DNA from 4 places in the Paenibacillus sp. FSL R7-0297 genome. Region 1 is predicted to be linked to each of the others. Evidence: riboswitches for the same ligand, from Rfam matches in the RefSeq annotation. Region 1 holds a riboswitch; each other region holds the start of a gene.
What was found. A riboswitch is a leader RNA that binds a small molecule or an ion and turns the genes downstream of it on or off. The one in region 1 is predicted to bind thiamine pyrophosphate.
Positions count from the first base shown of each region.

Region 1 (8,000 bases):
TTCTTCATCTCCCTCTCATAAATGCATATGCACAACACTTTCTAACAAAAAGAACAAGCTACCGTCTAGAGCCTCATCTTACTCACTTCAGGGAAACCGGTTTCCCCACTAAAAATTAACATGGACTTGTATACGCTGTCAAGACTTATAAATTGTTCTTTCTCAGAACCCGTATCCCATATAGGATAACGACTCTGCAATACGCAAAAAATTCCCCGTTTAGCATCAGCGAGCAGCATGATCCTCCGGAACAGGTACCGGTTTCGATTTTTTTCATAGACAGCACCGCAAAAAGACCTCTTTCAACCAAACGAAAGAGGTCTCACTATCACTGAATAAATATACTATTTGATTCATATCATCCAACAAATCACTGTCACAGGGAGATTGCTAAGCTGTTTATTTAAATACCGGCTCCCGGAACTGGGCCAGCTTGGCCGCGGAATCCTTCTCCACATCGGCATGCAGGCTGTTGCCATGCGCATCCATGGTGACGATTGCAGCGAATCCGTCCACCTGCAGATGCCACATGGCCTCCGGAATTCCGAACTCCATGAAATCAACCGCGTTAACCTTCTTAATGCATTCTGCATAGTACTGGGCCGCACCGCCAATGGCGTTGAGATAGACGCCGCCGTGTTCGCCTAATGCCTTCAACGTTTTCGGGCCCATCCCGCCTTTGCCGATTACGGCACGGATGCCGAATTTCTTAATGATATCGCCTTGATAAGGCTCCTCGCGGATGCTGGTGGTCGGACCTGCAGCCTTCACATGCCAGCCCTCCTCATCCTTCAGCATGACCGGGCCACAGTGATAGATGACCGCACCGTTCAAGTCCACGGGGGCGTCGTGATCCATCAGATATTTGTGCAGGGCATCGCGGCCGGTGTGCATCTCGCCGGAGAGAATAACTACATCACCAACGCGCAGGCTGCGGATATCCTCCTCGCTGATCGGTGTGGTCAGGCGGATTTCGCGCGAACCACCCGATGCGGCAGAGCCTGCGGCAGCAGGTTCGATTTCCTTGCCGTTACCGGGGACAACAGCATCAGAAGCAGCTTCCCCAGTTCCTGACAAGATAGCCGGAGCCGCAGGAATCGTTGCATCCTCTGGAATCATGCCCTGCGAAACACCATCAGCAGCAGAGACCGCTACCGGTTCAGCTACTTGCACTAAAGCCTCTTCCCCATCAACAGAAATACCTGTGCCGCTCTCATAGAGCCATTCCTTAATGTCCCCGGTTGCCGGATTCACCAGTATCCCCTGACGGCGGAAGGCCCAGCAATTATAAGCTACCGAGACAAAGAAGCTCGCCGGCAGACGGTTCATAACTCCGATTTTGCAGCCTAACAGCGTAACTTCACCGCCGAAGCCCATCGTGCCGATCCCGAGCTTGTTGGCATTCTCCATGATGTAATCTTCCAGCTTGCCCAGATCTTGGGTGGGATTCACATCCTCGACCTTGCGGAACAGCTGCTTCTTCGCCAGCTCATAACCCGTTGTACGGTCACCGCCGATGCCTACGCCAATGAAACCTGCACTGCAGCCCTGGCCCTGCGCCTGATAGACCGAATGAAGAATACATTTGCGAATGCCGTCTAGATCTCGTCCGGCTTTGCCCAGACCCTCCAGCTCTGCCGGGAGACTGTACTGAATATTCTTATTCTCGCAGCCGCCGCCCTTCAGAATGAGCCTTACATCAATGCCTTCCTCTTCCCACTGCTCGAAATGAATCACCGGCGTGCCTGGACCCAGATTGTCCCCGCTGTTCTCGCCTGTAAGGGAATCTACGGAATTGGGCCGCAGCTTGCCGTTCTTCGTCGCCCGGATTATCGCGCTATGAATATCCTTCTTCATCTCTATCTGATTCACGCCAACCGGCGTATGAATTATAAAAGTCGGCATCCCTGTATCCTGGCAAATCGGCGATACCTGGAGCTCGGCCATGCCGATATTCTGGGCAATCGTGGTCAGTGCCAGTCCGGAACGGGTCGCCCGGTCTTCCAGCGCACGCCCTTTAGCAACCGCCCGGCGTACATCACCCGGCAAATTCGTGGAGGTCTCTACGATCAGATTATAAATGCTGTCTTCAAAATGCTGCATCTTCATTCAGTCTCCTCTCCATCTGTTTCAAGCTGCCCTAACTCTGTTACAATTAGTTATTATCATATCATATTAAGCCGCTCATGAAAGGGGTTACTTAAAAATTGAACTACCATTTCTCTGCCTATCTCTACCGGCTGCAATATATCCAGCGCTGGAGCCTCATGCGCAGCACCGCCCCGGAGAACGTGGCGCAGCATTCGTTCCAGGTGGCCCTGCTGGCGCACATGCTGTGCACCATCGGCAATGTCCACTTCGGCCGGTCGCTGAACGCCGACCGCGCATCCACAATGGCGTTGTTCCACGACGCCACCGAGGTATTCACCGGCGACATCGCCACGCCGGTGAAGCATAACAACCCGCGGCTGCTGTCCAGCTTCCGCGAGATGGAGCGGGTCGCCGCTGAACGCCTCGCGGCGATGATCCCGCCGGAGCTGAGCGCAGTCTATGCGCCGCTCCTGCAGCCGCAGGACAGCCCGCCCGGCTCTGAGGATGCCGGACTGCTGCGCTACGTCAAGGCGGCGGATGTGCTCGACGCATATCTGAAATGCGTCTGGGAAACCGCCGCAGGCAACCGCGAATTCGCGGCCGCCCGGGAGCAGACAGGCGCGAAGCTGCACGGGCTTGCCCTGCCGGAGTTGGAGTATTTCCTAACTCATATGGCTCCGGGGTTTGAGCTGTCGCTGGACGAGCTGTCTTCAAGAATGCGCCCGGAGAAGCCAGCCGACTAGCCGGAGACCGTGCGGCCGCTTGAAGAATGCAGCATCGTACGGACCGCTTCGCCCAACAATGCAAATAACCCGCCGTGAGGCGGGTTATTTGCATCCAGTTAAGGCATGGCTAAAGGCTCATCCAGGATGTCCCAGTCCTTGAACACCGGCTGCAGCCCTTTTGTCTCTAGCATCTCCTTAATCTCATGCACGCTGCGGTTGTCCGAGATTTCAAACTGCGGAGTCCCGCCTTCCAGGGAATGTCCGCCTACTTCGGTGGATACCCCTGCAGACATCTTGGTGATGCCGAGATGGACCAGATGATCGCGCAGGGCTGCCGGCTCCCGCGTGGACAGTGAAATACCGGAACGCGGCAGAAACAGGCGGTAGGCCAGTATAATCTGCACCAGTGCACGGTCGGTTACATCACTCTCTGGATTAAATTCCCCCAGGTACGGCCGAAAACGGGGAATGGACAAACCGATTTCGCACTCCGGATACTTGTCCTGCAAATACCTGGCGTGCAGTGCAGTCGCGAGAGCCTCCTGACGCCATTCGTACATTCCCAGCAGGGCTCCGATATTTACCGAGCGGAATCCGGCCAGGCAGCCGCGCTCGGGCGCATCCAGACGGTTGCGGTACACCCGCTTGGGGCCCTTCACATGCAGCTTGCGGTAGGTTTCCTGATGATAGACCTCCTGATACAGCGTCAGACCGTCTACTCCTGCCTGTCTGAGGTCAGCGTATTCTTTGGTAGTGAGCGGATTCACTTCAATGCTGACTGAAGAGAAATAGCCGCGGAGCACCTCCACGCAGTCTTTCACGTAATTGGCCGGACTTTGATTCCGGGATTCTCCGGTCAGAATCAGAATGTGGCGCAGCCCTGTGGCTGCGATCGTTTCCGCTTCCCGCCGGACCTCCTCCAGTGTCAGTTTTTTGCGCGGAAAATCATAGATAGAGCTAAAGCTGCAGTAGGTACAATGGTTGACGCAGAAATCAGCCACATACATCGGTGTAAACAGCTGCATCACATGACCGAATTGAGCACGTGTCAGTCTATGCGCCTTCTGCGCCATCTCTTCCAGGTAAGGCTCTGCTGCCGGTGACAGCAATGCCATCAGCCCGTCCTCGTCCAACTGCTCCAGACGAAGTGCCCGCTTCACATCGAGCGCAGTATACTGCTTCCATACCCCCTCATAGGAATGCTTGTCCATCCGGTTCAGCCTATCATAAAAGCTCATGTCCTTCCTCCCTCTTCTTAAACAGCATCAGTCAGGCCAGAAATCCGGTCAGCGGCGAAGAAGCTGCGGCTGTCTCTTCCACCGGACCCAGCCCGGCCAGATAGGCCTTCCGCCCCGCCGACACCGCTTCGCGGAATGCCTCCGCCATCAGCTGCGGGTCCCGGGCGGTGGCAATTGCCGTGTTCAGCAGCACAGCGGCTGCGCCCATTTCCATCGCCTCAGCAGCTTCGGAGGGTCTGCCAATACCAGCATCCACGATGATGGGCAGACCCGTTTCTGATATCAGAATCCGGATCAGCTCCTTGGTCTGCAGCCCGCGGTTAGAGCCGATTGGCGCTCCCAGCGGCATGACGGCTGCAGCTCCGGCCGCCTTCAGCCGGAGTGCGGCTGACAGATCAGGACTCATGTAGGGCAGAACAACGAAACCCTCAGCAGCTAAGATTTCCGTGGCTCTGATCGTCTCGGTATTATCAGGCAGCAGATATTTCTGATCATTGATAACCTCAATCTTCACCCAGTCTCCCAGCCCCGCTGACCTTGCCAGCCTGGCAATGCGTACCGCTTCCTCTGCGGTGCGTGCACCAGAGGTATTGGGCAGCAGGGTCATGTGGGAAGGAATATGGCTGATGATATTCTCCTTGCTCTCCGGATCTACCCGGCGCAGGGCAACCGTAATAACCTGTGATCCCGAGCGGGCAATCACTTCGGGAATAAGGGTGTTGCGGCTGTATTTTCCGGTCCCGATGAACAGTCTGCTCGTTATAGTAACTCCTCCAATTACCAATGGATCTTGCATCATATCGCCTCCTGTGATAAGTCACTGCCTTAAGCTAAATTACGTATCTGCATTGTTCCGTCTGCTGCGCGTGCAAGGCCCGCCTAGCCTCCGCCGACAAAATGAACCAGTTCAACATGGTCCCCCTCATCCAGAAAGGTATCTCCATAAGCATCCCTGCCGACAATCTCACCATTCAGCTCCACAATAACCAGCTTCCCGGTCCACTCCGGGCGGGCCAGAAGATCAGCCAGAGTCCGGCAGCTCTCTTCATACCTTCCGCTGCGTCCGTTAACAGTCAAATTCATTCCTGTTCACCTCCTTTGCCCGGTGCGGGGGCTTCATTCAGGACTTCAGCACACGCTGCGGCCTGAACGGATGATCTGTAGGCCTCAGCGGCGCCAGCAGGGTCCGTCGCTCCGCATATCCCGGACATTACGGCTATTCCGGCAGCACCCTTTGACAGAACTGACCTGGTATTGCCCGGTGTGATGCCTCCGATGGCAATCAACGGTATACTGCTGCAGCGGACGGCCACTTCCAACTGCGCCAGGCCCCGTTCCCGCTGTCCGGGCTTGCAGGCCGTGGGGAATACATGTCCATACAGACAGAAGTCCGCTCCCTGCCGTCCAGCGCGTGCCGCTTCCTCCTGGGAATGCACCGACCTGCCCAGCCGCAGGCCCGGGGCAATGCCGCGCGCCCCGGCAGGCGGCAGACTGTGCCAGGCCAATTGGACGCCGGCTGCCCCTGCTGCCAAAGCCACATCTATCCGGTCATTAATGACCAGCTTAGAGGGCGGAACCCCCGCTTGCAGCAACCGCTCTGCGGCAGCCAGAAGCTCCTGTGCGGACAGAGCTTTTTCCCGGAGATGGATATAATCCACCATGGGATGTACAGCAGCAGCCAGTTTGGCATACTGCTCCGGATTCAGCCTCCCGTCCGAGATCAAATGGATTTCTTTCAACACCTTCACCTCCCCCTCTATACGGCATTCCGGAAAATACAAAAAGACCGCCCCCTGTATCAGGAAGCAGTCCGGAATATAAGCAGGAATACCGGGTAAGCCGTTACCCCCGCTGCATTATTCATTCTCCACTTCCCTACGCTGGTATAAACCAGATCAGGTTCAAAGGGTCCGAACAGATATGTTCGTCTCAGCCTTGCGGCACCCCTAGTGATCGTTCATATTCTATTGTTCTTGCAGTTTGTATATTAGCATATTATTCCTGTAAGAGCTATTCTTTAATAGATTCAGTTATTAAATCCAGCAGGTTTAAGCGGCAAAAAAGCCAGCCTTCCGGCTGACTTTTCATCTGTTTGAACCTTTGATGCCTTAAACCTGTATAAACTTATCCGGCTTACAAAGCAGTGCCCATGGTCAGCCGTTAACGATCTCGCCACCGTTCACATGCATGACCTGACCGCTCACATAAGAGGAATCGTCAGAAGCCAGATATACATAGGCCGGCGCCAGCTCTTCCGGCTGTCCCGGACGCTTCATCGGCTGGGTGCCGCCGAATTCACTAACCTTCTTCGCGTCAAACGTAGACGGAATCAGCGGCGTCCAGATCGGTCCCGGTGCTACCGCGTTCACGCGGATACCTTTGTCCGCCAGATTCATCGACAGGGAGCGGGTGAAGCTGAGAATCGCTCCTTTGGTGGACGAATAGTCCAGCAGCTGCGGGCTGCCACGGTACGCCGTAATCGATGTGGTGTTGATGATCGTGGAGCCTTTTTTCAGATGGGGCATCGCTGCCTTGGTCAGATAGAACATGGAGAATATATTCGTCCGGAACGTCCGCTCCAGCTGCTCGGCGGTAATGTCCTCAATCTTATCCTGCGGATGCTGCTCTGCCGCATTGTTAATCAGGATGTCCAGCTTGCCGAGTCCCTCAATGGTTTTATTAATCAGATCCTGACAGAAGGCCTCAACTCCGATATCACCGGAGATCAGAATACACTTCCGCCCCTCCTGCTCCACCTGGCGTTTGGTTTCTTCCGCATCTTCATGCTCATTCAGATAGGATATCACTACATCCGCCCCTTCTTTGGCAAAATGAACGGCGACGGCACGACCGATTCCGCTGTCCCCTCCGGTAATGAGCGCGGCCTTGCCCAGCAGCTTGCCTGCTGCCTTGTAAGCCGAGGTTTCAAACTCCGGAAGCGGGTTCATCTCGCTTTCAATTCCGGGCTGCTGGTCCTGTACCTGTGGAGGCAGGGTTTTGACGGGTTGTTTGCTGGTGTCTGGCATAATCCATTCTCCTTTCGCTGTACCGTTATACTGTTTTACTAATCATGTTAGGATGGCTAAAAGTCTGGTGTTTATGCATCATACTTACCTAGCAAAAAACGCTTTACGTTATTTTACTTACCACATAGGGCAGCCGGCCAAACAGAAAATCTTCAGTCCAACGCGTTCCCCGGTGCATTATAGAGCCTGCAGAAGGAGAGTTATCCTCATGTCCAAAAAATCAAAAACCATCATCGTTGCCGACAAAGGTGTCATCCTGTACCAGGGCAGAATCCTCCTCGTCAAGCGGGCTGCCGCCGATTCTGCAGGTGCCGGAAGCTGGGAATGTGCCGGAGGCAAAATCGAATTCGGTGAAAGCCTGGAGGCTGCACTGGAAAGAGAAATTCTTGAGGAAACCGGACTTTCGTTTACGACAGAACGTATCCTTTACGCGGTAACCCTGCTCACGGACCCTGCAAGACAGGTAGTGATTATCACCTATTTATGCCGTGCAGCCCGTGACGAAATCCAGCTCTCGGAAGAGCATACCGATTACCGCTGGTGCACTTTAAGTGAATTACTCACCCTGCTGACGCCCCAGATTATCACTGACTTTCAGGAACACGGCATTTTTGAGCTGGAAGGGTTGATACGGTAAGTAATGAACGGTTTCTATGAGAATATTATATATATCCGGACATTTTTATATCCTATACTTTCTCTTGGAAGTCTTCAGTCTTCACGGGAGGGTCAGTTCTGCCATGGGAAATGAAAATGAAATTATACGATTGACTAACGCGACGTTAATCGACGGAACCGGGCGTCCGCCGCTGTACAACGCGAGCATTGAAATTGTTAATGGCCGGTTCGGTACGGTTGCCGGGCAAGGGAGCAGCAGGCTGGAGCATAACCCAGTCACGGTGATAGATCTTGAGGGGCTT
Region 1 covers NZ_JBBPAQ010000001.1:6,252,070-6,260,069, forward strand. Annotated here, with positions in the region: gene MKZ24_RS27340 (carbohydrate binding domain-containing protein) at 1-1, opposite strand, end outside; gene MKZ24_RS27345 (fumarate hydratase) at 400-2,103, opposite strand; gene yfbR (5'-deoxynucleotidase) at 2,208-2,834, shown strand; gene thiH (2-iminoacetate synthase ThiH) at 2,933-4,054, opposite strand; gene MKZ24_RS27360 (thiazole synthase) at 4,086-4,850, opposite strand; gene thiS (sulfur carrier protein ThiS) at 4,934-5,137, opposite strand; gene MKZ24_RS27370 (thiamine phosphate synthase) at 5,134-5,796, opposite strand; TPP riboswitch at 5,910-6,012, opposite strand; gene MKZ24_RS27375 (SDR family oxidoreductase) at 6,208-7,080, opposite strand; gene MKZ24_RS27380 (NUDIX hydrolase) at 7,289-7,717, shown strand; gene MKZ24_RS27385 (amidohydrolase family protein) at 7,821-8,000, shown strand, end outside.

Region 2 (8,000 bases), 970 kb from region 1:
ACTTCGGCCACATTGCCGCGCAGAGCGGTCAGCTGCAGCTCACCGAGCAGCTTCGCGGTAACGTCAGTGCGGTACGGTGTAGCGCCTGCTCCAACGGGATCGAGCACGAGCGGGACACCATGCCGGTTCGCGGCTTGTCCGGCCTTCACCATTGAAGCGATGGCGGCTTCATTCAGTGTACCGATGTTCAGCACGACCGCCCCGGACATCGCGGCAACATCCGCCACCTCTTCCAGTGCGTCGGCCATGAACGGGGAAGCCCCCAGCGCCAGCAGTCCGTTAGCGGTGAAATTAGCCACAACAATATTGGTAATGTTATGTACGAGCGGATTTGCCTGCCGTACCTTAGATACAAAAGACATGATTATTCCTCCTGAAAGTTTGATAGCATACGCATGCTTGAGATCATTTCGCAAAACTAACTTCGAAAGCATGTTCTATAAATTAATAAAAGCATCTGCACTGTCAACTTCCTCTGCCAGCAGACCGCCCTCGCTCAGCCATTTACGGACATTCTCCCAGGAAGCGGTATCCTGATATCCGAAGGGCTGTGACCCGGCGTCCATAAGCGGCAGCAGAATTTCCAGGCTGCGCTTCTCGATGGCTTCATCAAGCGGTGCGGTGGCATCCTGATGCTCCAGCAGAAGCTTCAGCGCCTGCTCCGGCTGCTTAGTGACGAATTGCTGACCCTTGCGCGCAGCATTCATGAACTTTTGGAAATATGCCGAGGAATCCTGTAGACCCTGGTCACTTGCGACCAGCACCAGCTCATAATAATCAGGAACCCCGTAGTCTACCGGATTGAACGAACGCACAGGATGGCCTTCCTGTTCTAATATCAGCTGCTCATGGTTGATGAAGCCGCCCATAATTCCATCCACACGCCCGGTGGAGAGGGCAGGGATAAGCTCAAAGCCAACGTCAATCAGCTTCAGGGAGGCGGGATCGCCGCCATCGGTTTGGATCATAGTGTGCAGCATGGCTTCATACAGCGGAATGGAGGAGTAACCGGCTTGCTTGCCTGAGAGCTCTCCGGGGCGGGTTATTCCGCTGTCTGCGGAAACCATGAGATGGTTCAGGGGATGCCGTACCAGAGCGGCGACGGATTTGACCGGAATCTGCTCTCCCCGGGCCATCAGCACCTGCGGCTGGTAGCTGAGGGCCAGATCGACTTGTCCGGCAGCTACCAGCTTCAGCGCGTCGTTGCTGTCGGCAGGCATCTGTATCTCAACATCAAGCCCCTCTTCGGCAAAATACCCCTCACTCTGAGCTGCATACAAAAAGGAATGAACGGCATTCGGATACCAGTCGAGCATGATCGTCAGCTTATGGGCTGTACCGTCTGCGGCTGCCGCCGGAGCGGATGATGCCAATGATGAGCCGGAGCCAGTCGGCCCGTTATTGCCGGCGCAGCCGGGCAGAACCAAAAGAACAGACAGTAGCAGTACATAAGGCAGCAACTTATAAGGTTGAGCACTACGGGGGTAGAGATAACGGGTATAGCGGATTGGAGTCATGAATAACGTCCTCTTTTCTTCAAAAATAACTTCTCAAGCGTAGCAATACAAAGAAACAGAGTGATCCCAAGAGCGGACAGCAGCACAACAGCGGCAAACATCTCGGCACTCTGCAGATTGCCGGCCATTCTCCGGCTGAAGTAACCGAGCCCCTGGCTGCCACCCAGCCATTCGCCGATGGTAGCGCCTATGACACAGTACACTACCGACAGCTTCAGTCCGGAGAAAAAGGACGGCAGGGCCAGCGGAACAGCAGCCTTGCGGAGAATCTGCCAGCGGTTCGCGCCAAGCGTCAACAACAGCTCGCGGTACTGCTCCGTATTCTTGCCCAGCCCGTCGTAGGTGCCGACAACCACCGGGAAGAAGGCGGTCAGGAACACTACGGCGACCTTACTCCACAAGGTGTAGCCGAACCACATGATAAACAGGGGAGAGAGGGCAACCAGCGGAATCGTCTGGCTGATAATCAGCAGCGGATACAGCGCCTTGGCCATCGGCCTGAATAGATGCATGCCCGTTCCCAGCAGACTGCCGCAGAAGACGGACAGAGCGAAGCCTGTTAGTACCTCAAGCAGCGTTGCGGGCAGGTGCACACCGAAGAGCAGACGCCGCTCCTCCATCAGAGCGCTCCAGATGGCAGTGGGGGCCGGCAGGATGAACGGAGGAATCAGCCCCAGCCGGGACACCGTTTCCCAGACTGCAAGGATCAGCAGCACGAGCAGAATAGCCGGGCTGTATTCCCGCAGCAATCTTCTATAAAAGACGGTTGTCATACAGCTTCAGCTCCAACTCCTTCCGCAGGGCAACAAACTGCGGTTCGTAATTCAGACTGTGATGTCTGGGACGGGGGAGACCGGTGATGAACTCCTGCATACCGCCCCCGGCACCGCCGGTCATCAGATAGATGCGGTCGCTAAGCAGAAGCGCTTCTTCAAGGTCATGGGTAATGAACAGCACAGTCTTCTCCAGTCCCGACCATAATTCCAGCAGCCAGCGGTGAAGCTCCCGCTTGGTTATGGCGTCCAACGCCCCGAACGGCTCGTCCAGCAGGAGCAGCTCATTCCCGGCGGCAAGGGTGCGGAGCACCGCAACCCGCTGGCGCATGCCGCCCGACAGCTCATGCGGATACGCAGCCCCGGTCTCACCAAGGCCGAACTGCTGCAGCATGCTGCGAATCTGGATAACGGCTTCCTCTTTGGAGCCGCTCCGCTTCAGTTCCCAGGGCAGCAGGCAATTGTCCAGCACGGTTCTCCACGGCAGCAGGAGATCCCGCTGCGGCATATATCCGACCTGGCCGAGCCGCTCCGAGGTGTTTTTGGACGGTTGCCCGTGCAGTGCAACCTCGCCGCTGCCGGGTTCCAGCAGGCCGGCGATAATCTTGAACAGCGTGCTTTTGCCGCAGCCGCTGGCCCCCACGACGGAGATGAACTCCCCGCGGCGGACCTTCATGGAGATTTCGGAGAAGACCGGAGCCCTTGAAGCTGCGCCGAAAGAATAGGACAGGTTCGCGATGTTGATCATAGGATGGAGAAGCAAGCCTCCTTAGGGAAAAGTGATTACGCTACGAAAACAAGAAAGACCCATCCATTTCCGGAGGAAATGAATGGGTCTGAAGGTACAGTCAGTTTGCAAAGACGCGGAACCGCTGATACATTCTGCTCCACTTCCCTCCGCTGGTATGATCCAGATCAGGTTCCAAGGGTCCGGAGCTTAAGCTCCGTCTCAGTCGGCCGACTCCCCTAGTGAAATAACAGGTGCTATTGAATTCGTAATTGCTACTTAATATACCATAATTCCTCCGCTTGTAAAGAGCCTGTACTCAGCGCTTGGAGAGGCCGGTTATGAACAATGCAACAATTCCCTGCGAGATTTCCTCTTTGGAGGATCCGTTCCGTTTCTGTTCATACAGGTAAAGATCGGGACTAAGTACAGAGATAAGTGCTGTGGCAGCGAAGCGGGGATCAATCCCGATAATCTCTCCATTCGCGGATGCGCGGTGCAGAAGTTCACTCATAATCCTCCCGAGCCGCTGGAAAAAAGGATGTTCGAACTGGGTAAGCTGCTTCTTGCCTGTGAATTCAGATTTGATCATATTCAAGAGCTCCGCATATTGCTCAATGAAACCAACGACCTGCTCAATGCTGCTCTGCAGATGCGCGAGGGCAGCCGTTTCACCGGCGCTGGCAGCAAGCTGCTGTTCCATCCCCGACAGAAACTGCTCGGTGCTGTCCAGCAGCAGAGCCGAACAGATTTCGCCCTTATCGGTGAAGCGGCGGTACAGCGATCCCTGTCCTATGCCGGCCCGTTTGGCGATGCCGTACATACTGACAGCTTCGAGGCCGCTCTCGGTGAACAGCTGGCGGGCCGCTTCGAGTATCCGCTGCATATAAGGATCGGCGGGTTCTTTTGCAGCGTTATCTGCGTGCCCTGTGTTCTCGGGAGCTGCTGATGTTACAGGTTCAACTTCCGTTTCTGTTTTTTTCATAATATCCCCTTTCAGTCATACAACAATCCATCCGGATACCCGGCTATCCATGAATCAAAGCTGCAAAATAAACAACATTTATGCCTACAGTGAGTTCTAATAAATCTCTATACTGCCGGTAACGAATCAAGTGAGGGGGAATTGACGTATTCCGCTAGCCCGAAGTAATTCACTGGTAACTTGTGTGTTGTTTACAGGAAATTATGTAAAACAATTGACACATCGGACAATTGTCCGTAGACTATGAAATGCGATAACGGACAATTGTCCGTTCACTAATTATATAGACAAACCTGCCCGCAGGTCAACGTAGCTGACTGCGGACAATTCAGGAGGAGAAGGAGTATGAATCAGACCTTGAAGCAGGATGCCGATTTCCGGTTATCCGGCATTCTAGTTCCGCTGCTGGCTATTATTGCCGGCGTATTTATGGTTGTGCTGGACAGTACCGCAATGAATGTGGCATTGTCCAGACTAGTGGTGGATTTCAATACAGACCTGCATACGCTGCAGTGGGTTGTAACCGGGTATATGCTGGCGCAGGCTTCGGTCATTCCGCTGTCAGGCTGGCTGTCTGACCGGTTCGGGGCTAAGAACGTCTTTTTGACAGCTGTTATTGTGTTTACGATCGGCTCCATTCTGTGTGCAACGCCAAGCAGTGCAGAATGGCTGGTCGTATTCCGGGTATTGCAGGGTCTCGGAGGGGGCTGTGTGCTCCCGGTCGGGATGGCTTATGTGTACAGACTGGCTCCCAAGAGTAAAGTCGGCGTTGTTATGGGAATTATGGGGATTCCCGTGCTGTTCGCACCCGCGATTGGTCCTGTATTGTCAGGCTGGCTGGTGGAATACCACTCCTGGCGCTGGATCTTCCTGATTAATATCCCCATCGGTATTATCTGTGTGCTGATCGGGCTGCGAAAGCTGCCGAATGCGGCGAAGAACACCGTTCCCGGCATGGATAAATTCGGAATGGTGCTCGGACCGCTGGCTTTTGCTTCACTCACTTACGGTGTAAGTCAGGGTGCGCAGAGCTGGACCTCGGACAAAACGCTAATCGGGTTATCTCTGGGAGCTGTTGCACTGATTGCCTTTGTCATTGCCGAGCTGCGTTCCAGGACCCCTTTACTGGAGCTGCGGATTCTGAAATCCGTGGATTTCACCACCGGAATTATCGTGCAGTGGATCGCCCAGTTCGGCTTATATGGTGCTTTATTTCTACTGCCGCAGTTTCTGCAGCAGGCCCGCGGCTTCGGCGCATTTGATACCGGATTGACCCTGCTGCCGCAGGCCATTGCTTCCGGGCTGATGATGCCGATTGCCGGAATTCTGTTCGACCGGATCGGGGTGCGCTGGCTGGTGGTTTGCGGACTCAGTCTGGTCTCTGGCGCATTGTTTCAGTATTCCCATGTCGATCTGACCACCCAGAGCCGTGATCTCATTCTTCCGCTAATCATGTGCGGTGCAGGGATGGGGATGATGATGATGCCGATGAATACGCATCTGCTGAACAAGGCGCCAGGCAATCTGGTCAACCGGGTAACCTCACTCACCAACTCCATGCAGCAGGTCATTAACTCACTTGCAGTGTCAACACTGGTTACGATTCTGACGGCCAGAACCTCCGCGCGTGGTCTTGAAATGCAGGAGGCGGCAGCCGCTGCCGGGCAGACGGTGGACGGAGTCTCGAAGGAAGCCCTGCAGCTGGCCAAGCAGACTGTATTGGCCCAAGGCTTTGCCGACACCTTCCACATTATGATTTTTGTAGCTTTAGGCGGCGCCGTCCTTGGACTGCTGCTGCGCAGGGGCCGCAAACCAGAAAGCGGAGGCTCCAGGGAGAAAGCGTTGCCTGAAATCATGCACGGTTAATAGGTGCATTCACATTCATAAGAAGTAAGGCGGCGATTCTCCGTTACTGGAGGGTCGCTGTTTTGCGTTGTGGATCATTTAGTTTGTCTTCCACTGATGTAGAAATGCAATTTCGGGGCAAGCTAAACTATCAAAAACCTATATAACATAAATCCGATGTTTATTATCGGAAAAAGTTATTGACGGATGTAACAGCTCAGTGTTACGATTCATTTTGCTGGCAAGTCCGGAACATAAAGAGAGATGAGAGGGGATTAATCTTATGAAAAAACTTAGTCTGACAATTATGCTGCTCCTGACCATGGCCGTGGTTGCGGCATGCGGCAACAACAATAACAATAATTCAGCAACAGGCGGCAATGCGGCGGCTGAACCGACTGCGGCGGCTACTGATAGTGCAGCACCTGCTGAGCAGAATAGTCTGGAAGCTGTCAAAGCCAGCGGCAAGCTGCGTATCGGAACAGAAGGCACCTATGCCCCGTTCACATATCATGATGCCGACGGCAAGCTGACCGGTTTCGATGTGGAAATTGCTGAAGAAGTAACTAAACGTCTGGGCGTGGAAGCCGAGTTTATCGAGACTCAGTGGGACGGTATTTTTGCCGGCATGGATGCCAAGCGGTTCGATACGATCTTCAACGAAGTTTCCATTACGGATGAGCGCAAAGTGAAATATGATTTCTCCGACCCGTATATCGTATCCAAGGCTGTGCTGATCGTCAGTGAAGATAATGAAGATATCAAATCATTCGCGGACCTCAAGGGCAAGAAAGCCGGCCAGTCCCTGACAAGTAACCTCGGACAGATTGCAACGGATAACGGTGCAGAGATTGTATCCACCGAAGGCTTCAATCAGGCAATTGATCTGCTGACCTCCGGCCGGATTGATGCAACCGTCAATGACGGCTTGTCCTTCCTGGATCTGAAGAAGCAGAAGCCTGATATCAAGATCAAGAAGGTTGATGAGATTGCAGAAGGCTCGTATAGTGCAGCGGTCTTCCTGAAGGGTAACGATGAGCTTGTGCAGGCAGTGAATGAAGCGCTGACTGCCATGCATGATGATGGCACATATCTGAAGATTTCCGAGAAGTACTTCGGAGCTAATGTATCGAAATAAGCTTGCCTGCTTGACGGCAGTCTCAAATAACTTATGGACACAGGGCGGAGCTGGTTGCTTCCGCCTTGCCGTTCCAAGAAGGATGTCAGAACGATGGATGACCGCAAAATACAAATATTTCTCGATTCACTGCTGCCTCTGTTCAAAGCCGGGGTGGCTTTTACCATTCCGCTGACCTTGGTCTCCTTTGCACTTGGGCTTACACTTGCTGTAATTACTGCGCTTGTGCGGCTCTCTTCCTGGAGAATTCCGAAGCTGATTGCCGGCTTCTACGTCTGGGTCATCCGCGGAACACCGCTGCTGCTTCAGCTGTTTATTATTTTCTACGGGCTGCCTACGGTAGGTATTGTGCTTGATCCGTTCATCGCAGCTGTGATTGGCTTCACCCTTAGTGTCGGGGCATACTCCTCGGAAATTGTCCGGGCGGCTATTCTCTCCATACATAAAGGGCAATGGGAGGCTGCCTTCTCCGTCGGTATGAGCCGTGGACAGGCTTTGCGGCGGGTGATTCTGCCTCAAGCTGCCCGGGTATCGGTTCCGCCATTATCCAATTCATTTATTAGTCTGGTGAAGGATACATCACTTGCAGCAAGCATCACATATGTAGAAATGTTCAGAAAAGCTCAGCAAATTACAGCCACCACCTATGAACCGCTGCTGTTGTATTGCGAAGCGGGTTTATTCTATCTGTTATTTTGCTCAGTATTATCGGTGCTGCAGAAATACCTGGAGAAGCGGCTGGACCGGTATTCGGCCAGTTAAGGAGGCATACCCATGATTGAAATACGTGATTTACATAAATCCTTCGGTCCGCTGCAGGTCTTGAAGGGGGTTGATCTTACCGTTGAGCATGGCCAGGTGATGGTCATTATCGGACCTTCCGGCTCCGGCAAAACCACCCTGCTGCGCTGCTTCAACCTGCTGGAGACTCCCGACAAGGGCAGCCTGGCTCTGAATAATATTAAGCTGGATTTCACTCCCGGCGGCAAAATTCCACAGCGTACCGTGCTGTCTC
Region 2 covers NZ_JBBPAQ010000001.1:5,283,604-5,291,603, reverse strand. Annotated here, with positions in the region: gene thiM (hydroxyethylthiazole kinase) at 1-362, opposite strand, end outside; gene MKZ24_RS23180 (ABC transporter substrate-binding protein) at 438-1,517, opposite strand; gene MKZ24_RS23175 (ABC transporter permease) at 1,514-2,290, opposite strand; gene MKZ24_RS23170 (ABC transporter ATP-binding protein) at 2,271-3,053, opposite strand; TPP riboswitch at 3,166-3,268, opposite strand; gene MKZ24_RS23165 (TetR/AcrR family transcriptional regulator) at 3,337-4,002, opposite strand; gene MKZ24_RS23160 (DHA2 family efflux MFS transporter permease subunit) at 4,348-5,868, shown strand; gene MKZ24_RS23155 (amino acid ABC transporter substrate-binding protein) at 6,131-6,985, shown strand; gene MKZ24_RS23150 (amino acid ABC transporter permease) at 7,079-7,747, shown strand; gene MKZ24_RS23145 (amino acid ABC transporter ATP-binding protein) at 7,760-8,000, shown strand, end outside.
Region 2: another riboswitch for thiamine pyrophosphate. It lies ahead of MKZ24_RS23170 (ABC transporter ATP-binding protein); the one in region 1 lies ahead of MKZ24_RS27370 (thiamine phosphate synthase).

Region 3 (8,000 bases), 5.7 Mb from region 1:
GCATATAATAGCCGATCCCTTTGTCCGCGCCGATCCACTCGGCAACCACTGCGCCCATGACGGCATAGGTCGCGGAGATTTTGAGCCCTGAGAACAGGGAGGGCAGGGAGCCGGGAAGCTCCAGCTTGGTGAAGATCTGCCAGTTGCTTGCGCCGGCCATTTTCATATAGTTCAACATTACCCGGTCGCTTTGCGCCAGCCCGCCCATGGCCGCTACAGCAACCGGGAAGAAGCAGACGAGGGTGATCAGGACGATTTTGGGCAGCAGGCCGAAGCCGAACCAGATAATCAGCAGCGGTCCAAGGGCAATGGAGGGCACATTCTGGCTGAGGATCAGCAGCGGATAGAGTGCTCTTTTGAGCCAGGGCAGCAGATGGAGCAGCAGGGCGACAATGAGGCCGATGCCGGTGCCGACCGGGAAGCCGATCAGGGTCAGGCGCAGCGTTGCGGCCGTATGCGCCCAGATCCCGGAGGCGTTGCCGCGTGATTCACGCGCGATATCGGACGGGCTCGGCAGCTGCCAGGCCGGGATATGGAACACCGATACCGCAATTTGCCATGCGCCCAGAAAAAAGATGACCGCCACAAGGGGCGGCCAGATTTGTCTCCAGGTGCTTCTCACGGCCGGTATTTCTCCGTCAGCTTGTCCATGCTAATACCGCTGGGATTATGGGCGATCTTGATCTGGGAGATCACGCTCGGGCTGCCGGAGGCAATCAGTGCCTCATGCATCTGACGTACAACTTCCAGCAGCTCCTTGAGCTCGCCTTCCATGGTAGTATCAAGCGGATTCACCTGGTGCTTGACCCCCGACTTCTGAATTACCTCAATCGCAGTGTCCACGTAAGGGATCGAATCCTCATTGTTTGGAGTCTTGGGAATTACCTGAATGCTAAGCAGTGTATTAGCCATTTATTATTCATTCCTCTCATGTAAGTTAGGGTCAGTATTATTCCACCCGGTGTTTACTGGCCTTCCGGCAAAAATTCATTCGTAAATGTACTTGCGGCATCCAGCGGTTTGTCCAGCAGCTTCAGGCCGTACATCCACTCTGCGTAATTCTGCCAGATTTCAAGCTTCTGCTCCCCCCAGCGGGCGGCATCGTCCTTGTATTTCGGGCTGAGCCATTTCTGGCTGGCCAGCACCAGCTCGGGATCAAGATCAGGCACTGCATCGGACAGGACTGTGGCCGCCTCTTCCGGATGATCGATCGCGTATTGATATCCTTTCGACGTAGCTTTGAGGAAAGCCTTCACCACTTCCGGATGCTCGGCAATTTCCTTCTCACTGGTGGTCAGCACCGGTGTGTAGTAATCCAGCTGCGGCGCATAATCCTTCAGGTACAGCATATCCAGCGGCTCGCCGCGCAGTTCGGCTTCGATCCCGGTCCAGGCGTAGAAGATCCAGGCAAAGTCGATATCGCGTTTCACCGCAGTGAAGAAGTCGGCTTCACCAATGTTTACCAGCTTCACTTTTTTGACATCTCCGCCTTCCGGATCCATGATCGCTTTCATGGCCGCTTCTTCCGCAGGAGAGCCCCAGCCTCCGTAGGTTTTGCCTTCGAAGTCTTTCGGCGTCTTAATATTGCGGTCCTTCGGAGCGGCAAAGCCGGAGGTATTATGCTGAATGATAGCGGCGATGGATACGAGCGGCACATCCTGCAGGCGGGCCAGGGTGAGCGCCTCCTGTGCACTGATGCCAAACTGGGCTTCACCGGAAGTAACCATCGTGTCAGACCCGGCAGCGCCAGGCTGCACAATCTCTACATCCAGACCTTCCTCAGCGTAATACCCCAGCTCCTTGGCGGCATACAGGCCGGTGTGATTCGTGTTCGGCGTCCAGTCCAGCGCAATCTTAACCGGGGTAAGCTCTATAGGCGCGTCGGTGGTACTGGCGGCTGCGGTTGCTTCAGGTGTAGCGGTGCTGCTCCCGGCGGCAGGTGTGCTGCCTCCGGCATTTCCTGCGTTACTGTTTCCGCCCCCGCATCCGGCTATCGCAATAACCAGCATAGAGCTGAGCAGCAGCGGTAATACTTTTTTGACTCCCATTTCTCTTCTCTCTCCTTCCAGCAATCCCTGGTCTTCCAAAATTCAGAGTAACCCATACCAAAAAGCGCCCCGGAGACCGGGACGCCAGTTACTTGCGCAAGGTGAGCTCAACTTCAGGCCTATGAAGGGGCTCGGGGTTGAATGAAGATTCCTACGCTGGCATTATCCAGATCAGGTATAAGGGTCAGTATCTTGTGGGATACAATCTCAGCCGGCCAATTCCAGCACCCCTGGTTCTATGAAGTTCACGGGTATTGCTATGTTCTTACGGTGTATTATAGACGCCAGCTTCCTGGTTGTCCAGCCTCCCCCTCAATCCCTATCATAGAACCGCTTCTTACGGCGGCTGCGTATTCCGTTCCACACCTCTCTCAGCGTCAGGCCCAGACTGACTGCGATCCCGGAGAAGGTGAGGAACAGCGCCAGGTACTCAAACGCAGAGTACTCCAGCATTTTGCTCCAATCGATCGGTGCCTTCAAGTCCTCAATGACCTGATTCATCCCGTAAATCCCGCTTATTACCGTAAATACAGTCAGGACCATCAGCAGCGTATCCCGGCGTTTGGCCTGGAATTTATCCTGATACTGGAACAGGTCATTCAAGGTCATCTTCACTTCATCGAACAGGGCGTCGTTGCCGTAAACCTTGCGCAGCTGGAAGAAGATCTCCCGTCCCTGCGACTGCGAAATCAGCTCCAGAAAGTAGAACTTGGCCGAGAACTTATTAATCAGGAAGATCAGATTCTCGATCTCGTCATAATCGTGGTTGATGCGCAGCCGGGAATGCAGATTGGCCAGCTTCAGCAGCACGATTTTATGAAAAACACTCAGCAGAAGCCCATAATAATACTCCCCGTACATCTGGTTAATCAACGGGGTGGCGATGTCAGATTCGGCCCGGCTCAGGCAGCAGAAGGTCTGCTCATTGGTCATATAATAGGTGTCCGGCCCCCAGCGGCTGTAGCAATGTTCAGAGGTGTACTGCTCGATATATTCGGGATCGCTGGCACTGGTATAAGGCTTGCCCTCCATACTCAGCCCATCCAGCTGGGAGGCACGGTAGCGCAGCAGGGTACTGATCTCCTCCGATTCTTCTTCGCGGTTGAAGCCGTAGAAAGCCTGCACCAGCATCCGTTCGTCCACGAAAAAAGGCAAGGTCTCGAAATACGCGCCATCGATCTCCGCAGGGTCGAGAAACGGCTCCAGCCCGGCAATCAGATTCTTGAATACGAAATCCTCCACCTGGCCGAAAGACTTCTTATGACAATGGATAAAGGACTGCTTATCCTGGTAGGATACGTCCTCCAGTGTACGGAAGCGGTCGGCGAATTCCAGCGCAGTGCTGAAGGAGAGATGCTCTTCTTCAATAGCCGTTCTTATGGTCAGGAAGCCCAAATCAAACGGACAGAGGAACACATCCGTGGACAGCACGCGGAAATTTACGGATTGAAACGGCATTTCAAGCTGGCACTGCAGATTGTTCACCCGGGAAAAGCGGCGGAAGGAATCAGCATCCTTCTCACGCGGAAAGAGGACATGAGCGGCGAACGGCAGGTAGCTGCGCTCCATTCTCTCATGGGAGACGCAGTAGCCCTCCCCGTAATAGGCATGCTCAAGATCCTTGTTATCGAGAAAAAAACGCGTAAACCCGTCCTGCTGCAGACGCTGGGCCAGTTCTTGGTCCTGTCCGGCCTTGAGGGAGAAGGGGAAAATGAATTGCAGCAATGCAGTATGCAGCAGCGGTTCAGGTCTGTCGGAGTGCAGCTCAGCCATATAGGGATTCCGTCCTTATTCACAGGATATTGATCTCTTGCTATATTACCCGATTTTCCAGGCAGCCACGCTAAGCAGGAATAATACGGCGGCAAAAGCGGCCAGAAGCCCTGAGGTCTGGGCCACCTGCATATGGTCCATGGACCAGCCGGTCAGCAGCGGCAGCACCGCGCCGCCGATTCCGCCCGAGGCGATCATGATGCTTGGCGTGGATTCCTCCGCACCGGGCAGCAGCTTGCTTGCGAAGACTAGGGCGATGGAGAAGATGCCGGACATGAACAGCCCGAGCAGCAGAATGACGGCGAATGCGGCAATCCGGTGCTCGGCGAACGGGAAAATAACCAGCAGCAGCAAAGCGGCGAAGCAGCTGAGGAGCACGTAGATGCGGTAGGAAATCCGCTCGGCAACCACACCGGCGAACAGTCTGCCCGCCGACATAGCCAGCCAGAAGAAGGTAACCGTCAGCGCTGCCGCAGCTTCGCTCATGCCCAGCTTGGCGATGAAGATCGCCGGCATGAAATTGACCAGACTCATCTCGGTACCTACATAGAGAAAGAAGAAGACGATGAACAGTCCAAGGAGTACCCACTGTTTGCCCTTGTACGGCAGGCGTCCGGATTTACCGGCAACGGATACTGTTCCGGGTGCTGTTGCGTCTGCGAAGGCAGCGGCAGCGGCAGTGCGTAAAGGCCGCTCATCCAGCACACCCTGGAGCGGACCGAAGCTGCTCTTCGCCCAGAAGAGCAGTGAAACCAGAGAAAAGGCGGCAACGATCAGGAAAGCCAGCCTCCAGCTGCCGGCGGCAATCAGCGGACTTGCGGCCAGCGGCATGAGCAGTGCGCCTACACCGAACAGCACCTCCAGCCTGCTCATAGCAATTGCTGTTCCTTCGGTGATTGCTGCGATAATAATCGTGCCGATGACGGCTTCGATCATGCCGAAGCCGAAGCCTGCGGCTACCGCAATCACGTACATCCAGCCCCAGGGCGGGAGGAAGGCATAGGCCGTTTCGGCGCAGAGCAGCATTCCGGTGGCGATCAGGATGCCGCCGCGTTTGCCGAAGCGGCGGTTCAGCAGCGGCGAGACCAGCACACCGGCGAGGAAGCCGCCGAACTGGCTGAAGATTAGCTCGCCTCCCGCACTGTAGCTGCGGTCATAATGCTGAAGCAGCACAGGCAGAATAGAGCCCAGTACCACATGGGCAAGCCCGATGACGAAATAGGAGAGACAGCCGATCCAGATTAATTTTTTCAAGGGGAGAGACTCCTTCTGGGTGAATTTATGAACATAATCCGGATTCATTATGAACCGAACGGGTACACTATAATAAGCACAGTTTTTATAATAAATCCAAACTGCGGATGTGAATATATAAACTTATGTTCACATGAATTCGAAAGGAGCTTTCTCGTCAATGGATAACAAAGAGCTGGAGAAAACGATCATACAGGCGCTGGATGACAACAAGTTCGGGTCCTTCGGCACGATAGAAGCCGGCAACAAACCTAAGGTGCGTTATATGGCGGTATTTCATGACGGATTGAACATTTATCTGGCTACGAACCGCAAGACCCATAAGGTAGAGGAGCTTAAGGATAATCCGAATGCTTGCCTGCTGCTGGGTTACGAGCAGGGTGGCGGCAAGGATGTGCTGGAGATTGAAGCCACAGTAGCTGTCACCAAAGATGAGGGTTTGCGTTCGAAAGTATGGAACACATCCTTGGAGCAATGGTTCAAGGGACCGGATGATCCCGACTATGTAATCCTGGAGCTATCTCCGACACGGATTGAATATATGGGTAAAAATAAGGAACACGGTGTATGGCAGGGAGCAACTGCGGTATCCAAGTAAGTAAGCAACGGTACTGAAAGGACCCGGTCCATTATAATAATAGAGGCAATGTTTATGATCAGGCCTTTCCTGAGCCGTAGGGTTCGGGAAAGGCCTCGCCGTGTTGTGCAAATATAAGAAGTTACAGGTTTCACACGATAACTTATCCTTCTATTTCTCGCTGAAACGGATACCGTCCTTTAAAAAGGACGGTATCCGTTTCCACTTGTGCATCTCGCAAATAATAGATGGGACATGGGAAACCATGCTATACTTGCCTCAGTATTTTGACATCCTGAGGCGGAGGCGATTGCTATGAATTGTGTTGACTGCGCTGACATAGACCCGATTGAAGATGAAGGGGAGCTGAAGCTGCGCCCCTATTCTGTTCCGCTTGCCGCTGCGGTAAGGAATGCAGGATATGAAGTATTCGGGACAAGCAGGACCTGTATCATCCCCTACCGCTCCAAAGAAGATTTGCTGGATCTGTTAGGACGGCTGGAGGTATTCGAGGAGCAGCAGCAGATCTCCTTGTCTTTGTGTATTAAGGGCAGAGGAGCCCGCATTTCTCTGGAGCGCTGGCTGACTCTCGATCAGCTGAAGGTCCGCTTTTCCAGCGAGAATCTGGTTTCGATTATTATGAGCCATGATTTCTGCAGCCACATGCAGCCGATTGTGAATTTCTCCGAAGAGATTATTGGCTTTGAACTGCTGCTGCGGCCGCTGCCGCAAGGGAATCATTTTCAGCCGTATGAGCTGTTTGAGATTGCCCGGCGCACAGGATTCCATTCCTTTCTTGACCGCGCCGCCAGGATCTCAGCCATTGAGACGAGTGCAAGAATGCTGCCGAAGGGCATCAAGCGGTTCATTAACTTCCTGCCCTCCTCTATTTATAATCCTAAGTACTGTCTCACGCATACCTTTGAGACGATTCAGCGGCTGGATCAGAATCCCGAGGATTATGTATTTGAAGTGGTGGAAACGGAAAAAATAAACGATATGTCGCATCTCCGCGCCATTTTTGCCGAATACCGCCAGCAGGGGATGCTGGTTGCGCTGGATGATGTCGGTGCGGGGTATTCGACGGTAGAATTGATGTCCAGCCTGCAGCCGGATTATGTCAAAATCGACCGTGATTTGATCAGCTTCTGCGATCAGAATAAGGGCAAGCAGACCATTCTGCGGGATATTATCTCCCGGGCCAGGGATTTCGGTGCAAAGGTGCTCGCCGAGGGAATCGAGCGCCGTGAGGAGTTTCTCTTCTGCCGTGACCTCGGCATGGATCTGGGGCAGGGGTATCTCTTCGGGAAGCCGGAAGAGAAGCCGCCGGCACATTTCGGATTCAGTGCCTGAATCAGCAAGATCCATTCTCCCCGGAGCGCAGCCCTGAACACTGCCTGTTTCCGGGGATTTGTTATGTTACTTGAAGGAGAGAGGGGAGAAATTCTGCGTGGGTGTTACAGTACTATATGTAGAAGATGACCGTGAGATAGGCAACGCAGTATCAGCGGATCTGCGGGAACGGGAGTATGCTGTCCGCTGGCTGGAGAGCGGAGAAGGCGCGCTGGAAGCGGCTGAGGGCTGCCAACTGGTGATACTGGATGTGATGCTTCCGGGACTTGACGGGTTCACCGTTGGTCAACGGCTGAAGCGGGCCTATCCGGAGCTGCCGATCCTGATGCTCTCGGCTCGCACCTCTATTGACGATAAGCTACAGGGACTGGATTTCGCCGATGATTATCTGACCAAGCCGTTTCATCCCGATGAGCTGGCGGCCAGAATGGAGGTCCTCTTAAGAAGAAGCGGCACTGCTGCACCTGCTCCCATAATGCTTAAGCATCTGGTGGTCAGGCCGGGCAGCAGTGTAGTTATGGAAGCTGCGAGCGGGCGGGAGATTATGCTTACCGGCAAGCAGTTCCAGATCTTCTCTTACCTGCTGCGGCATCTTGGGCAGGTTCTGACTAAGGAGCAGATTTATGAAGCCGTCTGGGGCGAAAGCTATATTGAAGGCGACAAGACACTTATGGTACATATCCGTTATCTGCGCGAGAAGCTGGAGCTTGATCCGGCTGCGCCGGAGATTATTGAGACGGTCAGGGGTATCGGTTACCGGGTGAGAGGATGAAGGGGTTAAGGCGGTTCCAATCTCTGCGCCGTTCCCTGCTCTTCCGTTATCTGCTTATTATTCTGGCTGCGCTGTTGTTCATTCCTGTTATTGTTCCAATCACTATCACACTGTATAGCATCTTCGGTGGATTCACCCGTGAAGACACTCCTAAGGAGTATGCCCTGTATTCCAGTGTTGGCGAGCTGGAACTCATGTGGCATGACGAAGCGCGTAAGCTGCT
Region 3 covers NZ_JBBPAQ010000001.1:566,040-574,039, reverse strand. Annotated here, with positions in the region: gene MKZ24_RS02430 (ABC transporter permease) at 1-622, opposite strand, end outside; gene MKZ24_RS02425 (thiamine-binding protein) at 619-912, opposite strand; gene MKZ24_RS02420 (ABC transporter substrate-binding protein) at 966-2,048, opposite strand; TPP riboswitch at 2,180-2,290, opposite strand; gene MKZ24_RS02415 (hypothetical protein) at 2,361-3,821, opposite strand; gene MKZ24_RS02410 (MFS transporter) at 3,867-5,075, opposite strand; gene MKZ24_RS02405 (pyridoxamine 5'-phosphate oxidase family protein) at 5,236-5,673, shown strand; gene MKZ24_RS02400 (EAL domain-containing protein) at 5,968-7,005, shown strand; gene MKZ24_RS02395 (response regulator transcription factor) at 7,103-7,777, shown strand; gene MKZ24_RS02390 (sensor histidine kinase) at 7,774-8,000, shown strand, end outside.
Region 3: another riboswitch for thiamine pyrophosphate. It lies ahead of MKZ24_RS02420 (ABC transporter substrate-binding protein); the one in region 1 lies ahead of MKZ24_RS27370 (thiamine phosphate synthase).

Region 4 (8,000 bases), 5.3 Mb from region 1:
CCTTCAATCCCCGAAGCATAACAGACAGCCCGGTACCGCCGCCCATGACGACGATCTTCGGACGCTGCCCTTGTTCTTCAGTCACTACTCATCCCTTCTCTCGTCAATGCCGATCACGTTCGGAATCCCGATGGCTGATTGCTACCGATTCCGTCTCGCTTACCCCCAGCATTTTGCCCAGATACTCTGCAATGGCTACGGAACGGTGTTTGCCGCCTGTACAGCCGATGCCGATAATAATCTGGGATTTGCCTTCCTTGCGGTATTGCGGAATAAGAAATTGAAGCATGTCAAGCAGCTTGGTCAGGAACGTCTGCGTTTCAGGCCATTTCATCACATAGTCATACACATCGTTGTCTTGGCCTGTCTTGGGCCGCAGCTGATCCACATAATGCGGATTAGGCAGGAAGCGGACATCGAACACCAGGTCAGCATCAATCGGAATACCATACTTGAACCCAAACGAAGTAATGTTAACGGAGAGGGTGCTTTTCCCGAGATGGGAGAACCGTGACACAATTTTTTCTTTGAGCTGTGCCGGCTTCATGCTGCTGGTATCCAGACACAGGGTAGCTGAATTCTTGAGCTCCTCCAGCATTTGGCGCTCCATCCGGATACCGTCAAGCGGCATGCCCTTGGGAGCAAGCGGGTGGTGACGCCGGCTCTCTTTGTAGCGTTGCACAAGCACTGAATCTGTTGCATCCAGGAAAAGAATCTCAAAGCCTATGGTCGACTCGTCCTTGATATAGGCCAGAGACTCCGACAGAGCGGTGAAGAATTCCCGTCCCCTGAGGTCGATCACGAGCGCCACTTTGGCGATTTTGCCTTTGGACTGCTCAATCAATTCGGCGAACTTCGGGATCAGCACTGGCGGAAGATTATCGACGCAGAAGAAGCCGAGATCCTCCAGGCTCTGCACTGCAATCGTCTTGCCTGCTCCCGACATGCCGGTAATGATGATCAGGGTGGCACGACCGGGCGATATTTGCTCGAATTCGGTCATTAGAGCGTCCCCTCCCTAAGGTTAGTATATGAATAATTCCTGCTCCTTAAGAACGCAGCAAAAGACCTGCCGCACCAATAATACCGGCATCATTGCCAAGCTCCGCAGGCACGATGGTAACACCAGTCTGCAGAGGTGCAGGTGTTAGCTTGGCGAATACACGGCGGACTTCATCAAACAGGATATCGCCGGCTTTGGATACGCCGCCGCCTACGATAAACACTTCCGGATTCAGTACCGCAGCCACCGCAGCCATCGATTTGCCCAGGTAGAATGCTGCACGGTTCACAATACGCAGAGCGACTTCATCGCCTGCCTTGGCAGCGTCAAAGACTTCCTTGGCCGCAATCTTCTCCACCGTGGACAGAGTGGTGCGGTCCCCGCGGGCCACTGCATCATTCGCCATGCGGATAATGCCAGTCGCAGAGGAAACGGTTTCCAAACAACCCATGTTCCCGCAGCCGCACTGGATAGCTTCCAGATCGGGAACTACTGTGATATGGCCAAGCTCTCCGGCCAGACCGGCAAAGCCCTGATACACCTTGCCATTGATAATAATTCCGCCGCCTACCCCTGTACCCAGCGTATAGCAGACGCAATTCTCAATGCCGCGTCCTGCACCGCTCCAAGCCTCGCCCAGCGCAGCCACATTGGCGTCATTGTCTATTTTGACAGGCTTGTTCAAACGACCTTCCAGAATGGAACGGATCGGCACATCTCTAAATCCTATGTTAGGCGCAAGGATGATGATTCCTTCACGAATATTCGTAAACCCGGCAAGCCCGGCTCCCACACCGGCAAGCTGTTCCCAGGAATACGGAGAGTCCTCCACAATCAGGCGCACATACTTCTCGATATTATCGATAACGGCATCGACGCCGTCTGCGGTCCCCGTTGGACCTTCGTAAGTGTGCAGCAGGCTTCCCTCGGCATTGCAGATTCCAACCTTAATCGTGGTTCCACCTAAATCCACGCCAACGTAGATATTTTCAGACATGTTACAAGCCACCTTTTTCTATGCTAAAATAGTTAATCCTACGTACCCACTATAATAGAAGCCTCCCCTGCGGTCAAGGAAAGGCGATACACCCGGGGCAATGTTCTTCAGGAAGCGGTATGGGATGTTTTGACATGCTCCGTCTGCGGACAACCCGCCTAACAAAAAGACCTTCTCACCCGGCAGGCAAGAAAGTCTGAAAGTAATCTTCTATTGCCCTGGTCCCTGTAAATCTGCCATTATTCCGACAAAATACGCTTTTGCCCCTCTAAGGCACGGATCGGAGCAATATTCTGTGTGAACTCCAGCGTCCCCATATAGCGGCCGGTCTCATCACGTACTGCGAAGTAGCGGATATAGATGAATTTATCTTTGATGGCAATCCAGAAATCCTCAGCATCCTTAACGCCTGCCTTGAAATCTGCCAGCAGCTTCTCCACCACATGCACGCTTTGCGGAGGATGACAGTTCTGCACCGTACGGCCGATAACCGCCTTGGTCCGGGCGAAGATCCGTTCCTTGCCATGCGAGAAGTAGCGGACCACATCGTTCTCATCGATAAAGGTCAAATCCACCGGCAGATGATTCATCATCGTCTCGAGCTGATGAAGCGACAGCAGCCCGGTCTCAAAACGGATGAAGCCCTGCGGTGATGCAGCTTCTCCTTCTTGCTGGCTCTGGGCACCCTCCGGTTCAGCGGCACGCTCCGGAATCCATTCCTGCTCCGGCGCGGTCAGGCAGAAGCCGATTTCGTCACTTTCGCGGGCGATTTTGACCCATTCATCTTCAGTCAGCTTATCGAGTGCCATCGGCAGCAGAATATTCTCTTCTTTGAAGATCATCTCGTTGACTTCTTTAATGATCTCCTCCAGTGAAACTGCAATCTGCTCAGACTCCCCGCTATACGCGCTGAGTGCTTTCTTGGCTTCCTTAATCATATTGCGGATCCCGTCATCCACGCCCCACATTACCTTGGTTGGACCATAAATGCCGTACTTCTCTAAGTAAGGAAACAGCAGATTCTCCTTGCGGCTGTAATGCTTGTCGAGGTCGAGCAGTAGGCTCAGATCCTCCAGCAGCTTGAAGATGATCTCTTCGCTGGCGTTCTTCTTGAACTTGTCTGTGTGCAGCTCCAGCCGGAAGTTAACCAGCCGTTCAATCTCACGGTTCTCCAGCTTGAAGGTATGCACAGGATGCCCCGGCTGCTCTTCGGCCTTCGAGGAACGGTGAATTTGCTCAATTGAGCCTTTGAAGATGGCCGTATGAACGGAGCAAAGGCGCTGTACTTCCTCTACCGGAATGCCCTCCTCCGTCATCAGGGAATGCTCCATGGCAGATATCTCAGCTACAGTCACATCGCCTACCGCTTCGGCAAAACGCGCCTTAACTTCCTCTACACTTTTACCCGCATGCAGCTCCTTGATGATCTCCTTCAGCATAGCCTGGCGGCGTGTCTGCTCCGGTACATCCACTTCACGGTTATTAATCAGTTCGCTCATTATATTCTCTCCTTCTATTCAATAATCTCGAAGCCGTGCTGCTCAAAGGCCAGCCGAACGGTTTCCAGCTCTATTCTCTTTAATTTCATGCCCTTGGATAATGTCATGAACCTGCCTGCCGTCTGCAGCATTCCAGGCTTCGTTATATCATGGAAACCCAGATCGGCCATAATATCTACGGCTTCCGGGTGCCTGGTTACCAGCTCCAATATAGACTCATCTAGCTTCAACACTTTGCTCAAGATCTGCACACCTCACAATTGAGAATTCTTCTCAGCAACAGCTTAGCATAGGGCAGGGGGGTAAATTGTGATTGCAGTCACTAAGTATAAAATTACCCCACAACATATTAGCTTTTAAGGAAAAAGCTGCCCGTACGCCTGTTACAGCATAGGGACAGCTATGTATGTTAAGAATTCACAGAATTCAAGGCTTCGGCTATGAAAAGCGTACATATAAAATTCCTTTGCAGGGTGCCGCCATTCCGGCCGATCAGCTTATGTAACCTGGCGCTTAATTCAATCTGCTCCGCTTCCTTCAGCCCGATGAACCCGTTGCAGGTCCGCAGGAAGTTAATGAAGCTATCCGCGTCATCCCTGCTGTCCCAAGGATACCGGTAGACCTCCGGGGCTCTGAAATTTCCGCTGCCGGACAGCTCTGCTACAGTTCGCTCCACTCTCTGTTCAATTACATCCCGCTTATTAAACCAGAATACCTCATACTCCGCACAGACCTCGGCAATCTCTTGCTCCATCTCACTGTCTCCCTGCAGATAAAAATTCCAAAAGAGCGCGAGCCGCCCTCCCGGCTTCAGCAGCCGCCCACATTTCTTGTAACCTTCCGGCTGCGGCACCCAATGAAAGGCTTGAGCGGAGAAGATCAGGTCGAAATCCGTCTCCGGCCCAGACCAGTGCTCAAACCTGGAGGTTACAAATCGCACGTTTTTATCCCTATGCTTCTGTCTTCCCAATTCCGCCAGTTGTGGGCCCGGTTCAATACATAGCAGCTCATACCCGCGGTCCAGGAATAATTCGGAGGCTTTACCGCTCCCGGCACCGATCTCAAGAATTCTGGACTCCTTAGTCAGAGAGGCTTCTTGTACAATCTGCTCAATCAGGGCGAATGGATAACTGGGTCTATACCTATCATAGTATTCAGCCGCTTCATTGAAACGTTCGCTTTCCTTGAGCCAGTCTTTGTTCCTCATTCGATTCACTCCCTATACTTGGATAATGCTATTTACGCCAACGGTTGTGCATGGTTTCACATAATAGGGAGAAGAATCTTGTGCTATTCGCGCATAAGAAAAGCTGCCCTCACGCCTTTTACAGCATGGGACAGCAGGGAAATAGCTATACGAGACTTGCCTTTTTTACAGCGACCTGCTCAATCTGTAGGAATTACGGATATCATGCGAAATCCGCATGCTGCAGAATTTAGGACCGCACATAGAGCAGAAATGAGCTTGCTTCGCCCCCTCCGCAGGAAGCGTCTCATCATGATACTCCAGCGCCCTTTCCGGGTCCAGAGAGAGATGGAACTGGTCTCGCCAGCGAAACTCGAACCGCGCCTTGGACAGCGCATTATCCCTGTCCTGTGCACCCGGATGCCCCTTGGCGAGGTCTGCGGCATGTGCAGCAATCTTGTAGGTAATGACTCCCTCGCGCACGTCATTCTTGTTAGGCAGACCTAAATGCTCCTTGGGTGTAACGTAACACAGCATAGCCGTCCCGAACCAGCCGATCATCGCCGCCCCGATGGCTGAAGTGATATGATCATAACCGGGTGCAATATCGGTAGTCAACGGGCCAAGAGTATAAAATGGGGCTTCCCGGCAAATCTCGAGCTGCTTGTCCATATTTTCCTTAATCTTGTGCATCGGCACATGCCCCGGACCCTCAACCATTACCTGAACGTCATGCTTCCATGCCAAGGCTGTCAGCTCTCCCAGCGTCTCCAGCTCAGCGAATTGTGCTTCGTCATTGGCATCTGCAATAGAACCCGGACGCAATCCGTCCCCCAGAGAGAAGGCCACATCATACGTCTTCATAATCTCACATATAGCTTCAAAGTGTGTGTATAGAAAGTTCTCCTGCTGATGGGCAAGGCACCAAGCGGCCATAATCGAGCCGCCCCGTGATACGATTCCTGTCATTCTTCCGGCTGTTAACGGAATATAGCTCTTCAAGACTCCGGCATGAATGGTGAAGTAATCCACACCCTGCTCCGCCTGCTCAATCAGCGTGTCGCGATAGAGCTCCCAGGTTAAATCCTCGGCTATGCCGTTCACCTTTTCGAGCGCCTGGTATAAGGGCACCGTGCCGACAGGCACAGGAGAATTGCGTATAATCCATTCACGGGTGGTATGAATCTTAGAGCCGGTGGAGAGGTCCATGATAGTGTCTGCCCCCCAGCGGGTCGCCCACCGCATCTTCTCCACTTCCTCCTCAATAGAAGAAGACACCGCAGAATTTCCGATGTTCGCATTGATCTTCACCAGGAAGTTACGGCCAATAATCATCGGCTCGCTCTCGGGGTGATTGATGTTGGCCGGAATAATGGCCCGTCCGGCGGCTACCTCATCCCTTACGAATTCCGGCCGGGTATTCTCGCGGATCGCGATATACTCCATCTCCGGTGTAATGATCCCTTGACGCGCATAATACAGCTGGGTAACATTGCGGCCCGCACGTGCCCGCAGGGGGCTCCGCTGCAGCCCTGGATAAGCTTCTTCGGGTGGCCCACCCCTGCGGATTCCATTATCCTCCGGCTGCACAGCTCTTCCGGTGTATTCCTCCGAATCGCCACGCTCCGCAATCCAGCCTAAACGGTGCGGCGGCAGCCCCCTCCGAATGTCAGCTTCTTGCGCAGCATCGGTGTAAATTCCGCTGGTGTCATAGACACGAAGCGGTTCGTTCTCCTCTTCCCCGGCAACGCCCTCCGTTCTGCTGAGGCTGATCTCCCGCATCGGAACCTGAATATCCAGGCGCGAGCCCTCTACATACACTTTGCGGCTTGCAGGAAATCGGGAAAGGTCCACCTCTTCGTTCTTCATCATTTCTGGCATTCTAATCTCCTCCTCTTCGCTCTATGAGCCAATCAGATAAGATTTCACGCAGCAGACTGAGCCGAAGAATCATGTATAGCACAAGGCATACGAATTCTTGCAAGTCAAAAAGCCGCTCCACCTGGAGCGGCTTTATCAAAGGAACAGCCCAATAAGACTGTATTCAAAAAAGGTCCGACTCCACTTTCCTACGCTGGTATGATCCAGATCAGGTTCAAGGGTCCGGAAATTCACTTTTCCCGTCTCAGCCTATTCAGGCTCCCCTAGTGGGTATCTTATCTAATTAAATACATTCTACTGGTATAGGTTTTTTTTGTAAACCCGTCAATAACAAGAACCTTCTCCGGTTATTTATCGAGCGATTCGCTCCAGTCATGCACCATCGTGCCTTCCAGGAACTTCTCGGCATCCATGGCGGCCATACAGCCGGTTCCGGCTGCCGATATAGCTTGACGGTAACGCGTATCCTGCACGTCGCCGCAAGCGAATACACCGGGAATATTCGTCTCTGTGGTGCCCGGATTAACCACTATATAGCCATTGGCATCGGTGTTAATCTGCCCGCCTAAGAAAGCGGTATTCGGTGTATGTCCGATAGCGACAAATACACCATCCGCTTCCACCAGCTCCGTAAGTCCCGTCTCATTGTTAAGGACGGTGATGCCCTTAACCCCGGTATCACCAACGGTTACCTCCAGCGGCGTGCGGTTCAGTGCCCATGACACCTTGCTGTTGTCGCGCGCGCGGTCCTGCATGATCTTCGAAGCACGCAGCTCCGGACGGCGGTGAACCAGCGTTACGCTGGAAGCAAAGCGGGTCAGGAAGCTGGCTTCCTCCATCGCAGAGTCGCCGCCGCCGACCACGACAATTTTTTTGTTACGGAAAAAGAATCCATCACAGGTCGCACAGGTGCTGACCCCGCGTCCTACATTCTCCTGCTCACCCGGGATACCCAGGTATCTGGCGGAGGCGCCGGTCGAAATAATGACCGACTCCGCTTCCAGCACACCCATTCCGTCTACAGTCACCTTGAACGGACGCTGCGAGAAGTCCACCGACTCTACCCAGCCATTCTTGAATTCAGCGCCGAAGCGTTCGGCCTGCTTACGCATGTTGTCCATCAGATCAGGACCCAGAATTCCTTCAGGGAAGCCTGGAAAGTTCTCCACTTCTGTCGTCGTTGTCAGCTGTCCTCCCGGCTGCAAGCCTTCAATTACGAGCGGGCTCAGGTTCGCACGCGCCAGATAAATCGCGGCAGTCAGCCCGGCCGGGCCTGTTCCGATTACAATCGTTTTGTACATTACATTGGCCTCCTTACAAGTAGGTGTGAGAAACATATAGATTCTTATATTTGAAAAAAGGATTCAAATATTATTGGTGGACGGCGACAAGCCGTCCGTTCCCGGCAGCATGCCCTGGGTGTCGCATTCATTA
Region 4 covers NZ_JBBPAQ010000001.1:922,081-930,080, forward strand. Annotated here, with positions in the region: gene MKZ24_RS03825 (gluconeogenesis factor YvcK family protein) at 1-46, opposite strand, end outside; gene rapZ (RNase adapter RapZ) at 104-1,003, opposite strand; gene MKZ24_RS03835 (ROK family glucokinase) at 1,050-2,000, opposite strand; gene MKZ24_RS03840 (DUF438 domain-containing protein) at 2,240-3,499, opposite strand; gene MKZ24_RS03845 (DUF1858 domain-containing protein) at 3,514-3,741, opposite strand; gene MKZ24_RS03850 (class I SAM-dependent methyltransferase) at 3,909-4,706, opposite strand; gene thiC (phosphomethylpyrimidine synthase ThiC) at 4,872-6,566, opposite strand; TPP riboswitch at 6,735-6,841, opposite strand; gene trxB (thioredoxin-disulfide reductase) at 6,914-7,867, opposite strand; gene MKZ24_RS03865 (tetratricopeptide repeat protein) at 7,931-8,000, opposite strand, start outside.
Region 4: another riboswitch for thiamine pyrophosphate. It lies ahead of thiC (phosphomethylpyrimidine synthase ThiC); the one in region 1 lies ahead of MKZ24_RS27370 (thiamine phosphate synthase).